2 regions of the Flavobacterium sp. GW823-FHT04A11 genome follow, and region 1 is predicted to be linked to the other one. Evidence: riboswitches for the same ligand, from Rfam matches in the RefSeq annotation. Region 1 holds a riboswitch; the other holds the start of a gene.
What was found. A riboswitch is a leader RNA that binds a small molecule or an ion and turns the genes downstream of it on or off. The one in region 1 is predicted to bind S-adenosylmethionine.
Positions count from the first base shown of each region.

Region 1 (7,510 bases):
GTTGTTATTTTTTTGTTTTTTGTTTGAATTCAGAAATCTAAAATCTATTAGCCTTTATCCGATAATCTCAAAATATCACCAAAAACTCCTCTCGCTGTTACCGCAGAACCTGCACCGGCTCCCTGAATTACGATTGGACGATCGCCATAAGATTCTGTATAAATTTCGAAGAAAGAATCAGATCCTTTTAATCCGCCCAAAGCGGTGTCTGAAGGAACAGAAACTAATTTTACTTCCAGATTTCCTTTGTCATTTTGCAAATCTCCAGACAATTCACCAATGTATCTTAATACGTGATTTGGTTTTTGATCGGCTTTTATTTTCTCGTAAATTGGGTCGAATTCTTTTAGTTTCGTTAAGAAATCAGATACGTTTCCTTCACGCAAATGTTCTGGAATTAAATTTTGAATTGAGATTTCTTCAAACTCATTCTGCAAATCCAATTCTCTCGCTAAAATCAATAATTTTCTTCCCACATCATTTCCGCATAAATCCTCACGTGGATCCGGTTCTGTGTATCCGTTATCGATTGCTTCTTTCAAAATTTCGCTAAACGGAACATCTTTTGCTGAAAAATTATTGAATAAATAACTCAATGTTCCGGAGAAAACGCCTTTTATTTTCGTGATATTTTCACCAGAAAGGTGTAATAATTTTATGGTATCAATTAATGGCAAACCTGCGCCAACATTGGTTTCGTATAAATAATTCTTTTGATTTTCTGCTAAAGCTTTTCTTAGTTCTTTATAGAAACCATAACTTAATGTATTGGCTACTTTGTTAGAAGAAATCAAATCGAAACTGCTTTCTACAAACGGAATATAATTTTCTACGAATGAAGCACTTGCCGTATTATCGATCGCAATTAAGTTTTCTAAATGATGTTGGTTTGCATAAAGGATAATGTCCTGAATTGTATACGCAAGACCTTCTTTTTCAATATCTGTTTTCCAGTTTGAAGTTACGCCATTTTTATTTAAAAGTAATTTTTTAGAATTGGCGATAGCAAAAACATTCAGCTTAACGTCTTTTCTTTTTTCGATGGCTGCAGCCGATTCTAAAATCTGGTTGATTAACGTTCCACCCACTAAACCGTGACCAATAATAGCAATGTTGATTTTTTTAGAAACTCCGAAAATCTCTCCGTGAATTACGTTTAAGGCTTTATTCAGTTCTGATTTCTTAACAACCAAACTCACGTTTTTACCCGTAACGGTGTTGTTAAACAGTATCGGAACAATTTTATTTTTAATTAATGCTGTATAAGGTTTATGGAAAGTGCTCAAATCCTGACCAATAATTGAAATTACCGACACATTATCTGTTACTGTAATCTGGTTTACATCTTTAGAATAAAAGTCGTTTTCGAACTCTTTTTCTAATTCAACCATTGCCAATGTCGCTTTATCAGTCGCTACAACAAGTCCAATTCCTCTTTCTGAAGAACCTTGCGAAATAATGCTTACGCTGATATTATGATCGCCCATTACTTTAAAAATACGGGCATCAACACCGGCTTTTCCAAGTAATCCACGACCTTCAAGATTTACAAGAGAAACATTTTCTAAAACAGAAAGTGTTTTGATTCCTTCTTTTGTAGAATCTGAAGTAATTAAAGTTCCGCGATTTTCATGATTGAATGTATTTAAAATACGAAGCGGAATATTTTTTTCCAACAAAGGAATAATCGTTTTTGCATGCAGAATTGTCGCACCGAAATTTGCTAATTCGTTGGCTTCATTAAACGAAAGAAATTCGATTTTTTTAGCATCGGCAACCAAATCAGGATTTGCAGTGTAAATTCCGTCAACGTGGGTGAAGTTTTGTAATTCTTCGGCATTCAAATAATTAGCAATTAACGAAGCGGTGTAATTACTTCCATTTCTTCCTAAAGTTGTGGTGTCGTTATTGTTGTTTGAACCAATAAAACCCGTTACAATATTTACTGTAGAACCGTTATGTTCTTTAAAATAATTAACTACATTTTTCTTCGAAAGCTGTTCCAATGGCTGTGCATCACCAAATTTAGAATCCGTTTTTAGCAATTCTCTTGCATCAACAAAGTTGGCCGGAATTCCTTTTTCTTTCAAAATAGAAGTCAGTAATTTAGCCGAAAGCAATTCGCCTTTAGACAAAATCTGATCTTTGATTTTATTACTGTAATCGCCAATTAAGCTTACACCTTCAAAAAGTTTTTCTAAAATTGTAAATTCTTCAGATAAATCAACTTGTGGATAATCTGAAATCTGATAGATTTTAAAATTTTCGAATAAGGGTTTATAATTTCCGTTTTTGGCGGCAATTTTTAAAATATAATCCAATTCATCTGTAGCGTCTCCACGGGCAGAAACTACAACGGCAATTTGCTCACCCTGATTTACTTTATCTGAAATAATTGAGACAACTTTGTTAAGTCCTTCCCCGTTTGATAATGATTTACCTCCAAATTTTAATACTTTCATTTTATTTTGCTATTGTTTCTGCCTTAAAAATATCGGCAAGTAAATGATCTAATTGTTTGTACTCGATTAAAAAAGCGTCATGTCCGTGAACTGAATCTATTTCGTTATAAAAAACATTGTCTTTGAACTTTTTTAAATCCTGATAAGTTTCTCTATTTTCTTTTGCCGTAAAAAATAAATCAGAATTGATTCCGATAATATGAATTGTGGCGTTTGTTTTTGATATTAAAGCTTCGAAACTCTCACTGTTTCTGGTAATATCTATGGTTTTAAGCAATTGGTTCATTAATTTATATGAAGCCAACTGATATCTTTTCTGCAATTTATCTCCGTGATGTGCCAACCAGCTTTCTATGTTAAAAACAGAAAGATTTTCATTGACAGTACGTTGAAATTTTTCTTTGAATGATTCCGGAGATCTGTAACACAACATGGCGTGAATTCTGGCGTCTTCGATTGGTCTTGATGAATTGTTCAGAATTTGTTCTTGTAAAAAACAATTGGCAATCATCCAGTCTGTCGATTTCCAGTCGGCTGCAATTGGTATTAAGTTTTGAGTGATGTCTGGTTTTAGAGCCAGCATTTCCCAGGCAATTCCACCACCAACAGAACCGCCAATAATACTATGAACCTGCTCTATATTTAAAGCATCAAGTCCTTCGATAAAAATTCTGGCAATATCTCTGGTTGTAAAATCCTGGTAGTTTTCTATAATAAAAGAATCTGTCCCGTTGCCCGGAACATTGAATGCAAGAACGGTATATTTATCGGTATCAATTGTTTTTCCTTCGCCAATTAAATCGCTCCACCAGCCGTTTTCGCCGGTAACCTGAGCATTTCCTGTCAAGGCGTGATTTACCAAAACAATAGGAGCGCTATGCAATGGCAAACCAGAAACGGTAAAGCTTAAAGGTAACGAACGGTAAAGTGCACCATTTTCGGTGGTGAAATTTTGTATGGTAAAAGGGTTTGGTATATTTTCCAATTTCAAATCTGTTGTATTATTGATTTGTATCTGGAAATATTAGAAAGAAAAAACTAGTATGAAACTAGAAAAATTCTTGTTGTTATCTTTCCACGTTTGGGCGTGGTAGAATGCAGCACCTTCTTCGCTTTACCGAAGGGTTGCTAAGGATTCATCGGGTCTAATCCCTCGTCCTTTCTTTATAACATTTCAATACGTTTTTGAACTTAAAGGTGCAAATTAACTACTAATTTCTTAAACAAACAAATTTTATCGAAACTGATTGCTCAATTTCTTAAAGATAATTCAAACTAAAACTGTTGTACGCAAAAAATTACCGAACGATTTGCCCAGTAAAATTAAGCAGGTTATCCCCTATTTTATGATGCTTTTCGATTTAAATAAAAAGCGTTTCATTTTCTTTTGAGTACATCAAAAACAATAAAGAATTTGGTTCTTTTTTCTCTTCTTTTATATCCGTTTCATTTATTCCAAATCTTGGATGAATCAATTCGTTTTTCGGCGGCGGCGGATTGTTTCTTTTAGTTCTGTTTTTCAATGTTGAAATTGTTTTGCTGATGTAGTTTAATGTGCTCATGATATTAAGTTTTAGTTTGTGTTGTGTATTTATCTTTATTATTCGTTTATTCTTTTGTTAAGCCTACAGAATGAAATAAAAAAACCCTTCTGGAACGGAATACCAAAAGGGTTTAAGTTTTTCAAACTCATATACTTTTAGTATCAACAGACGCGCACGCAAATAGATGCGACAGAGAACATCTTGTTCATCTGTAGGGATTTATTCATCTGTGATTTATTTATTATTTTAAATTCTTGCATTTTCTTATAAAATTAAAAAGCCTCCAAAAATTATTGAGAGGCTTTTGCATATATTTTTATTGTATTCTTACAATTTAAGCAAAAGTCTTCCCAACGGTTTTATCCGAAACGGCGCAAAACATTTTATAGATATTTAAGTGCATTGATTCAGTAGCTTTTGGGTTTAACAAATATGGGAATATTATTTTAATTACGCAAATAAAAAACAATAAATTAATACGAAAATCCGACAAAAAATTACTTTTTCGCGATATAAAACATCTTACAAATTTTTTGTTACACAAAAACAAGGTAAAAACTTACAAATAGTTGCTATACATCTTATTATTTCCACAAATCAGTTTATCAAAGAACATTTTAAAGTTTTTTTTCAATTCGGCATTAAAGCCAGACTGCTTCTTTATTTTTAATTTTTTCAGCCACTTTCAAAATGTCAGTTATAATTCCCCTTGAAATTGCCTGTTTACAAGCCGAAGCACTTTGAATTACGATAGGAACATCTGCATAAGATTGTGTATAAATTTCGAAAATCGTATCCGAACCTTTTAATTGTCCGATGGCAGTTGTTGCCGGTTCTGAAATTAATTTTACCTCTAAGGTGTTTTTTACAACATCAAATTCACCTACATACCTCAAAACGTGATTATCGGCCTGGGTGATTTTTGCAATTTTAAACGATTTATCAATGGCATCTTTATTAAGGATTCCGTTTTTCTCTAAATGTTCTTGTGTAATAAGAGGATTGATTTTAATATCCGAAAGTTCAAAATCTTTCCCAATTTCTCTGGTAAGAATCAGTAGTTTTTTGGCTGTATCATTTCCGGATAAATCTTCTTTAAAGGTAGAACGCATCAATCCTAATAAACTGGCATCTTTTAAAACAGATGAAAAAGTAGCCTCTTCATTCGAAAACCGATTAAAAACATAACTCAGATTATCAGAGAAAACACCTCGTATCTTGGTTATCTTTTCTCCGGAATAATATAAATCTCTCAATGTTTGCAAAACAGGAAATCCGGTATCGACTGAAGTTTCATAAAGAAACTCTTTGTCATACTTTTTAAGATTTTCTCTTATTTCTTTATAAAGGTCAAGCGGAAGCGTATTCGCTTTTTTATTGACAGCCACAATATTGAATCCGTTTTGAATCAACGTATTATAATGACTTATTAATTCGTCGCTCGCTGTAGCATCAACTGCGATTAGATTTTCGAATTCATTTTCTTTCGCAAATTCTATAATATCTTCTACTTTAAAAGGAACAGCCAATTGCACAAAATTGGTTTCCCAGGCATACCCAACGCCTTCTTTCTCGAAAAAAGCAACGGTAGAATTGGTGATAATCGGAAAATGAAAATCGATGTTTTTACTTTGCAGAAAAAAATCCTGACTTTCAATAATCTGATTAATCAAAGTGCTTCCGATATTTCCAATTCCAAAAAGGATAATATTTATTTTAAGCTTTGACATAATTTTTAATTTATTGGGGGTTGATTAAACCATATAAGTGATATAAGTTCCTTTAAATAGTATCAAATATTCATAATTTAGACGCAATGCTGTGCGTCTCTACTTATATGGTAAAAAAATATATGTTGCGTTTTTTCATAAAAAATCACCTCTAGCAAAACTCACTTGCTAAAGGCAATTTTTCAAACAAAAAACAAAAAAACCTAATTCTTATTAATGCTATATTGTGATTGTGTCACATTTGCAAAAACTGTTTTTAAATCGGCGATTAAATCTTCGATATCTTCAATTCCAACAGAAAGTCGGATTAAATCTTTTGAAACTCCGGTTTCCAATTGTTCCGAATCTGTCAATTGCTGATGCGTCGTACTTGCCGGGTGAATAATTAATGATTTTGTGTCGCCAATATTTGCCAATAAGGAGAATAGTTTGGTCTGGTCTACTACTTTTTTAGCTGCATCAAAACCGCCTTTTAATCCAAAAGTGATAATGCCGCTTTGTCCTTCCGGAAGATATTGTTTGGCTAAATCATAATATTTATTGGTTTTTAAACCCGGATAATTTACCCAAACCACCTCATCTTGTTTCTCCAACCATTCGGCTAAAGCCAAAGCATTTTCGCTGTGTTTTTTAATTCGGATTGGCAATGTTTCCAATCCCTGAATAATTTGAAAAGCATTAAACGGACTCAAAGCTGAACCAAAATCACGCAATCCTTCAATTCTTGCTTTTGCAATAAAAGCAGCATTTCCTAAAGCTTCGTGATATACTAATCCGTGATATCCTGCAGAAGGTTCTGTAAATTCAGGGAATTTTCCGTTAGACCAGTCAAAAGTTCCGGCATCGATAATGGCGCCTCCTAATGAAGTTCCGTTTCCGGCGATATATTTAGTTAAGGAATGAATAACAATATTCGCTCCGTGTTCAATTGGTTTTAATAAATACGAAGTCGCCACTGTATTATCTACAATAAAAGGCACTTTGAAGTTTTTGGCTTCCGCCGAAATTGCTTTCAAATCCAAAACATCTAATTTTGGATTCCCCAAAGATTCTACAAAGAAAGCTCTTGTGTTTTCTTTGGCTGCTTTGGTGAAATTTTCTGCTCTTGCCGGATCAACAAATGTTGTCGTAATTCCTAAACGAGGTAAAGTCACTTTTAATAAGTTATAAGTTCCGCCGTATAAACTATTTGATGCCACAATGTGATCTCCCGCTTTTAGCAAAGTCAGGAAAGTTGTTGCAATTGCCGATGCTCCGGAAGCTGTAACAACCGCTGCGATTCCGCCTTCAAGCGCTGCAAGCCGTTGCTCCAAAACATCATTTGTTGGGTTATTTAATCTCGTGTAAATAAATCCTGCTTCGGCCAAACCAAATAAATTAGCGGCATGATCAGCATTATTAAAAACATACGATGATGTCTGATAAATTGGCACTGCTCTTGTGCTTCCGTTTTTAGTTACGTCGTGTCCTGCGTGTAATGCGTTTGTTGCGAATTTTTGTGTGCTCATGATTTCTTAGTTTTTTAAATATTGTTAATAGTATATATTGTGGTTGATATTGATTCTTAATATTGAATTGGTTAAACAAAAAATTCTTCTTCTTCAAGCTCATACATTTGAAACAGTAATGATTTTTGACTTGTCATATAGTGTTCCGGATTATAATGTGAAGCTCCGTTGGTTGATTCTTCAGCATTATTACTTTTTTGAGAATCTGTTCTTAATAAATATTGAAATGCGATTGTATTTATATCTAGTGTGTTCATGATTTTTAA
Region 1 covers NZ_CM179503.1:1,707,331-1,714,840, reverse strand. The annotation lists gene thrA (bifunctional aspartate kinase/homoserine dehydrogenase I) at 48-2,462, opposite strand; gene AC3QL1_RS07505 (alpha/beta fold hydrolase) at 2,464-3,447, opposite strand; SAM riboswitch class I at 3,527-3,635, opposite strand; gene AC3QL1_RS07500 (hypothetical protein) at 3,824-4,024, opposite strand; gene AC3QL1_RS07495 (homoserine dehydrogenase family protein) at 4,648-5,736, opposite strand; gene AC3QL1_RS07490 (O-acetylhomoserine aminocarboxypropyltransferase/cysteine synthase family protein) at 5,940-7,244, opposite strand; gene AC3QL1_RS07485 (hypothetical protein) at 7,316-7,501, opposite strand.

Region 2 (7,510 bases), 2.4 Mb from region 1:
TATTGCATTTGGCTGTATTGACCAAAACGAAGTAATTATGCCGTTTTCGTCAAAAGGTCCCGCTTATGATGGCCGGATAAAACCAGAATTAGTGGCTTTTAGCACGAAGGGAACTTCAAATTCTACAGCAGTTGCGACAGGAATTATTACGCTTATGAAACAGCATTATAAAACGATCAATAATACGGATTTGACGAATGCTCAAACCAAAGCAATTTTAATAAATAGTGCCAAAGATTTAGGAAACGCTGGTCCGGATTTTACTTATGGTTATGGCAATATCAATGCTGATAAATGCTTAAAAGCTATCAGTGAGAATAGAATTATTTCTGGTAATTTGAAATCTGCTCAGACCAATTCACACAATATTACGCTTCCGCTAAAGGCAAAAAACTTAAAAATTACCTTGGTATGGAATGATTTGCCGACTCCGATTAACAGTAATATAAGTTTGATAAACGATTTGGATCTGGAAGTTGTTTCGGCTGACAACACTACTTTTTTGCCTTGGATTCTTAATCCTGGTACGCCTGAACAACCCGCCGTAAGAGGGAAAGATAAAATTAATAATGTCGAACAAGTAACTATTGAAAACCCTGCATCAGGAACTTATACAATCAATGTTACGGGTTCGTATATTTCTGATTTGCCTCAGGAATACAGCATCGCTTATGAATATGAATTAGAAAATCAATTTGAATGGAATTACCCTGCCTCTAATGATAATTTCCCTTATGATGGCAAGACGATTTCTCCCTTTAAATGGAATTCTTCGTTTTCCGGTATTTCCGGACAATTGTCTATAAGTTATGATAATGGGCAAACTTGGGAAATTATCGCAACTAGTATAAATCTTGATAATGAACAATTTATGTATACGCCGACGGAACAAAAATTTTCGAAAGCAAAATTAAAAATGACCTTTAATAATGCTGATTATATTTCTGATAGTTTTACAATTTCTTATGATTTAAATATCAGTACAAGCTTAGTTTGCGACGGCACTACAGAAATTAATTGGGATAAACCTACTGATGTTACTTTATTTAATATTTACCAATTGACCGGAGATAATTTAGAATTTAAGGAACAAACCACAAACACAAATTATATTTATACTGATGGAAAAATTTGTACTGTTGTTCCTGTTTTTGACAATAGCGAAGGAATCAAAAGTGAGTCAACTTTACAATATGTTCAAAACTCAAATTGTTATTTCGAATTAGCTTTTGCGGAAATTTATGAGGAAGACAATGTGAAAATTAGTGCCAGTCTGTTTAGTTTGTATAATATTAAAAGGATTGATCTGGTAAAAATAACGAATGATACAGAAAATGTTCTGAGCTCCATAAATGATATCAATTCAAAGACATTTTCTTTTTTGGATGATGCGCCAACCAAGGGCAGTAATAAATATAAAATCAATATAATTTTAGAAAACAATAAGGTTATAAGTTCCCTAATTCTGGACACTCATTATTTAGGCGATGATTTGTTTTTTGTCTACCCAACGCTATTAAGCAAAAACGAGGAATTAAATATTGAAGCCAAAAAAGAGGAAAGCGCTGTTTTCTATTTGTACAATATTGCAGGGCAAAATACTATGACTTCTCCGTTAGTTTCTAAAACCAATAATATCAATCTAAAAAATACTGCCTCAGGAATTTATATCTATAAAATAATTACAAACTCAGGAGAAATGCAAACAGGGAAAATTGCAGTTTTTTAAGGTGTTTATTTTCTGAAAAACTTAAATGCTGTTTTTTTAAACACATAGAAACATAGCTTAGCTTTGTTGTTAAAGGCGTCTCAACCGTTTAAACGAACATAGCTTTGCTTTGTGTTCCCAAAGTTGAAACTTCGGGCTATGTTGCTGAACTATGTGTGAGAAACTAGTTTCTTTTGATTAGCTTTTACACAAACAGAAAAATCTATGTTTCTATGTGTTTAAAATTTGACGTTAGATTTGCATTTCAATCTAACTTAAACCATTCCTGCACTTCTTCGCTTATGTTTTCTTTTAAGTCAATATTTTCAAATTCATTTGTCGCTGGGTTATATTGATACTCTTTCTGCCATTTTTTATAATGCAAAGCAACTTGCTCAATAGCATCGCAGATAAATAAAAGTTCGTCATTTGTCATAATCGGGTGCAGTGACAGACGTACCCAGCCCGGTTTATTGGTTTGGTCTTTCTGAAGCAATTCGTTTGTAATCGCTTCTGATTTTTTTTCATTAATATTAAAAAGATAATGCGCATACGTACTGGCGCAAGACCAGCCGCCGCGAACCTGAATTCCGAAACGGTCATTTAAAAGTCTCACGATCAAATTATAATGAATGTCTTCGATTACAAAAGAAACACAGCCAATTCGCTCTGTTTGTAAATCTCCTAAAAGAGACAAACCTTTTATTTTTTGAAGCCTCGAAAAACAAAGATCAAGCAGTTCTTTTTCTCTGTTTTTTATATTTTCGACTCCCATTTTTTCTTTTAATTCTAATGCCAACGCTGTTCGAATTACCTGCAGGAAACCCGGAGTACCACCATCTTCCCTCACTTCTATCACATCGCTGTAACAATATTTCCCTAGCGGATTGGTCCATTTTACATTTCCTCCGCCGGGATTATCCGGAAAATCAGATTTATATAATTTTTCGTTGAAAACCAAAACACCGCAGGTTCCGGGTCCGCCCAGGAATTTATGAGGAGAAAAGAAAATGGCATCCAACTGCTGTTCCGGATCTTTTGGATGCATGTCGATTTTGACATACGGTGCCGAAGCTGCAAAATCAACAAAACAAAGTCCGCCGTTTTGATGCATGATTTTGGCTAATTCATGATAAGGCGTAATGATTCCCGTAACGTTTGAGCAAGCTGTAAATGAACCAATTTTCAAACTTCTGTCAGCATATTTTTTTATTTCCTGGGAAAGTATACCGGGATCCACCAAATTATTTTCGTCGGCTGGCAAAATCACAACTTCAGCATTTGTTTCGTACCACGGAACCTGATTTGAATGATGTTCCATGTGCGTGATAAAAATAACCGGTTTATCCTCTTCATAATTCGTTCGCAAACCCATTATTCTTTGCAATTTTGATAAAGCCGCCGTCATTCCCGTTCCGGTTGTAACCAAAACATCCGATTCATTGGCATTGACCGCTTTTTTGATTATTTCCCTCGCATATTGATAAGCATACGTAGAAGCCTTGCCGGTTTGGCTTGAAAATGAATGTGTATTGGCAATCATCGGACCTACTTTATGGAGCATAATTTCTTCGATCGGGCCGTATAATCTTCCGCTGGCAACCCAATCTGCATAAAGCAGATTTTGTTTTCCGTAAACGGATTTAAAAGTATGATCCGTGCCTATTGTGTTTTCTCTAAATTTAGAGAAGTAACACTCTAATTCAATTGGTTCTATCGTTGTTTCAGTAGCATTCATTTCCTTATCCTTTTTGTAATTAATCTTATTTTTCTAAAAGCAATTTAAGCGTAGACTGTAATTCTTCTCCGTGAAGGTTTTTTGCATTCGGAAAACTGCAAGATTATTTTCTTCAGAAATTAAATTGAAAGGCTTAGGTTTGGCTTGTAAAAGATGTATTTCGGTTTTCATTTAAAAAATAAATAATTTTAATAATGATGACCTTATTCAGATTTTGAGGAAATCTTTCTTATCTGTCCGCAACAGCGGAAGGATTTAGCACCTTATTTGGCAACAGGTTGCTAAGACGTCACAGGGCCTATTCCCTCAGTCTTTCTGGATAAGTATCATACAGAAATTTTCTGTGATGCAAATATAATATATTAATTCTATCAAATTAGTATAGTTTAAAATATTTTTTGAATTTTATTTTAAAAAGTTTCTGTTTTAAGATTAATATTGCTTTCGTAAAACAAAAAAAGCCTCCCAATATAATTAGAAGGCTTTGTTGATTTTGATTTGAAAATTTTATCTCCACCCAAGCGCTGGAGCAATATGTTCTAATATGGATGACAGTACATGTATATTGTAGTCAACGCCCAAAGTGTTGGGAATTGTTAGCAATATGGTATCGGCTTCCTGAATAGCTTCGTCCTGAGCCAGTTCTGCGATGAGTTTTTCAGGTTCAGCTGCATAACTTTTTCCGAAGATTGCTCTTTTATCTCTTTCGATATTTCCAAAACTATCAGAACCTCTGCCCTGATCTCCAAAGTAATATTTGTCCTGATCGGTAATCAGTGCAAAAATAGAACGGCTTACCGAAACGCGTGGTTCATGCTGATGTCCGGCCTTTTTCCAGGCATCTTTATACAACCTGATTTGTTCTGCCTGTTGTATATGGAAAGGTTTCCCGTTTTCGTCATACTTCAGGGTTGAACTTTGCAGGTGCATTCCGTTTTCGGCAGCCCAGATAGCAGTTGCATTCGAGGCAGCTCCCCACCAGATTCGGTTTCGCAATCCTTCAGAATGCGGTTCTATGCGCAATAAACCCGGTGGATTTGGAAACATAGGAAATGGGTTTGGCTCTGCAAATCCCTCACCGTTTAACTTGTCTAAAAATTCCAGAGCTTTTCTGCGTCCCATATCGGCATCTGTTTCACCTTCTAAAGGTTCATAACCAAAAGAACGCCAGCCATCCATAACTTGTTCCGGTGATCCCCTGCTGATTCCTAATTGTAAACGTCCTCCTGAAATTAAGTCAGCAGCACCGGCATCTTCCACCATATACAGCGGGTTCTCATATCGCATATCAATCACACCGGTTCCAATTTCTATTTTACTGGTTTTAGCACCAATGGCCGAGAGTAAAGGAAAAGGTGATGCCAGCTGTGTTGCAAAGTGATGGACTCGGAAATAAGCGCCGTCCAAACCGATTTCTTCTGCAGCAACGGCCAAATCAATAGATTGAAGCAATGTATCGCCTGCTGTACGAGTTTGATAGGAAGGATGATTGGCCCAGTGACCAAACGATAAAAATCCTATTTTCTTCATAGATAGCATTATTATTAATTACTATTCCAAATATACGCATCATTATTGAGTGGGTTTATAACTTTTACGCAGAAAGTAATCAATAAGTTTGCTTCTCTTTTTAACGTCTTACTTTACAAAACGACTGTTCTGTTGATTTTTTTCTGTTTCATAAACTGATAAACAGAACCTGCAATAAAAAATAACAATAAAACAAGAAGCGTATTGCCAATTGCCGGATCGCTGATGTCTTTTGCCAGCGGATGACCTACGGGAACTCTTGTAAAAGTTTCATTTACTGTAGGGATAAGCGACAGGAAAAAACTAAAAGACAGAAAGAAATTTTCAAAATAACGCGCTCTGCCGCTGGCTTTTTTCTTTGAGTAAAGAAAATAAGCTTCTACTACAAGGAATATAATAAAGATCGAAAAAGCATGTCCCGGATTAAAACCGCCGTGTTTTGATATTCCCAATGAAGTAAGTGAGGTAATAATTGTAGTGTAAAAATATATTTTACCTGATAATACGCCCAGATTAATTTTTCCATACTTAATATATCCTGCCAACGCCGCTACAATTGCAGCAACACCAATAATTGTGTGAAAAATGCCTAAATTTGATAATCCCATTTTTAATAGTTTAAGTTTGTTTTTGTTATGAAAGGTTTACTTCTCTTCAAATACACTAAAATCTGAAGGTAATTGATCCTGAAAGCAACCCCGCAAATCTCCGATAGAAGAAAGAGAACTGTTTTGCTAATTGGTTCAATTATTTGGCAATTTGGTTCAAAAAAAAATCCCTCAGTTTTAACTAAGGGATGCTTTATAATTATAATGGCTTTAACTATCTGAAAAAACTATTGCTTATTATTTGACTTTAAACGATAATTTGTGGGTGTAACAGCATATTTTCCGGTGAAACTTTTGGTGAAATTCGCCAGATCATTAAACCCGCAATCAAATGCGATTTCTGTAATTCGCTGATCTGACATTAATAACAATTCTGCCGCTTTTTCAAGCTTTTTTGTTTTGATGTAATTGGCAGGTGTATCGTGGTAAATTTTTGTGAATTCGCGCTTAAATGACGATATGCTCAAATTGTTTAATTGGGCCAATTCTTCCATGGTGAGCTGCGAAAATAAATGGGCTTCAATTATTTGTTTGAAAGTGTAAGTGGTTGGAGAAAAAAGCTGTGAAATGATGAGTTGTACCGCTTCAGAATTTTGTGTCTGAGACAACAGCAGTATAATTTCTTTTACTTTAAGAATTAAAATATCTTCGTTGATCAGCGATGGATTTTCAAAATAAAACAACAATCCCTCGATATATTTTTGAATCAGAAAGTCGTTGTTAATCTTTTCACTTGATTTTTTAGAGACTATATTCTTGGGCGACTGAAGCACTAATGGCAATTCTCTGTCGTATATTTTTTTTAATATTTCCGGATAAAAAGTTACAATGACGATCTCGCAATTGCTTTCCGTATTTGAATTCTGAACTTGTTTTCCGGAATGAATACAATTTAGAAATAAGGAATAGTTTGTGGGCACATTTACCTGTTGCTCATCGACTACGTATTGAAATTCTCCCTTTAGAACATATAAAAAACAGGCTTGTTCTGTAACCGGAAAATCAAATTTAAAAGGCGGCGTTAATTCTATTTTCTGAATTAATGTTTTACCGTATAAATCGTGTTTTTTATAGTCGTTTACCATGAAAATTATATGTCTGAATAGATGTCAAAGATAATTTATAAAACAATATTTTAGGCAATTCATTATTCAGAAAAAATTCAGGATACAACAGGATAGATACAGCGGCCTGTTTTTTTACATTTGAAATTATCCGGGTATCAACAAAGCATCTCATTAGAAGAAAAAAATGGCATCAGATACTTTTCGACACCAACAACTTTATAAAACAGAAAAATATGTGTTCCAACAAACTGACTTCTTTATCATTAAGCATTTTTCTTCTATGTACTTTCAATCTTTTTAGTCAGGTTACACTCCCGAAAATTCTGGGACACAACATGGTTTTACAACAGTTAAAAGAAGTACCGGTGTGGGGAACCGCGAGTCCGGGCGAAAAAATATCGGTAGATTTTGCCGGACAAAACAAAACAACGTTGGCTGACAAGTCCGGAAAATGGTCCCTGAAACTCAAACCGATGAAAGCATCGTTTGCACCACGCGAAATGACCATTAAAGGAACCAATACAATTGTTCTTAAAAATATATTAGTTGGCGAAGTCTGGCTTTGCTCCGGCCAGTCTAACATGGAATATGCCATGCGAAAATACAGTAAATTTCAAACAGCTGTAAAGGGAAACAAACCTCCGGAAGATGATTTGAATAAGGCAGATAATCCTAATATTCGCATTTTTCTGGATCGTCGAAAATATATGGAACCAAGTTCTGAACATCTTGGCTGGGATTCGGCAATGGGAAAACCGTTAGTTGACTTTTCGGCCGTGGGGTATTATTTTGCCAAAGATTTGTATTCAAAATTACATGTACCCATCGGAATGATTTCTGCAGCAGTACCGGGCAGCCG
Region 2 covers NZ_CM179503.1:4,426,160-4,433,669, forward strand. The annotation lists gene AC3QL1_RS18915 (S8 family peptidase) at 1-1,729, shown strand, start outside; gene AC3QL1_RS18920 (aminotransferase class V-fold PLP-dependent enzyme) at 1,974-3,446, opposite strand; SAM riboswitch class I at 3,673-3,772, opposite strand; gene AC3QL1_RS18925 (LLM class flavin-dependent oxidoreductase) at 3,954-4,976, opposite strand; gene AC3QL1_RS18930 (hypothetical protein) at 5,090-5,584, opposite strand; gene AC3QL1_RS18935 (helix-turn-helix domain-containing protein) at 5,812-6,669, opposite strand; gene AC3QL1_RS18940 (sialate O-acetylesterase) at 6,885-7,510, shown strand, end outside.
Region 2: linked by a shared signal. The riboswitch ahead of AC3QL1_RS18920 (aminotransferase class V-fold PLP-dependent enzyme) and the one ahead of AC3QL1_RS07505 (alpha/beta fold hydrolase) in region 1 are both predicted to bind S-adenosylmethionine.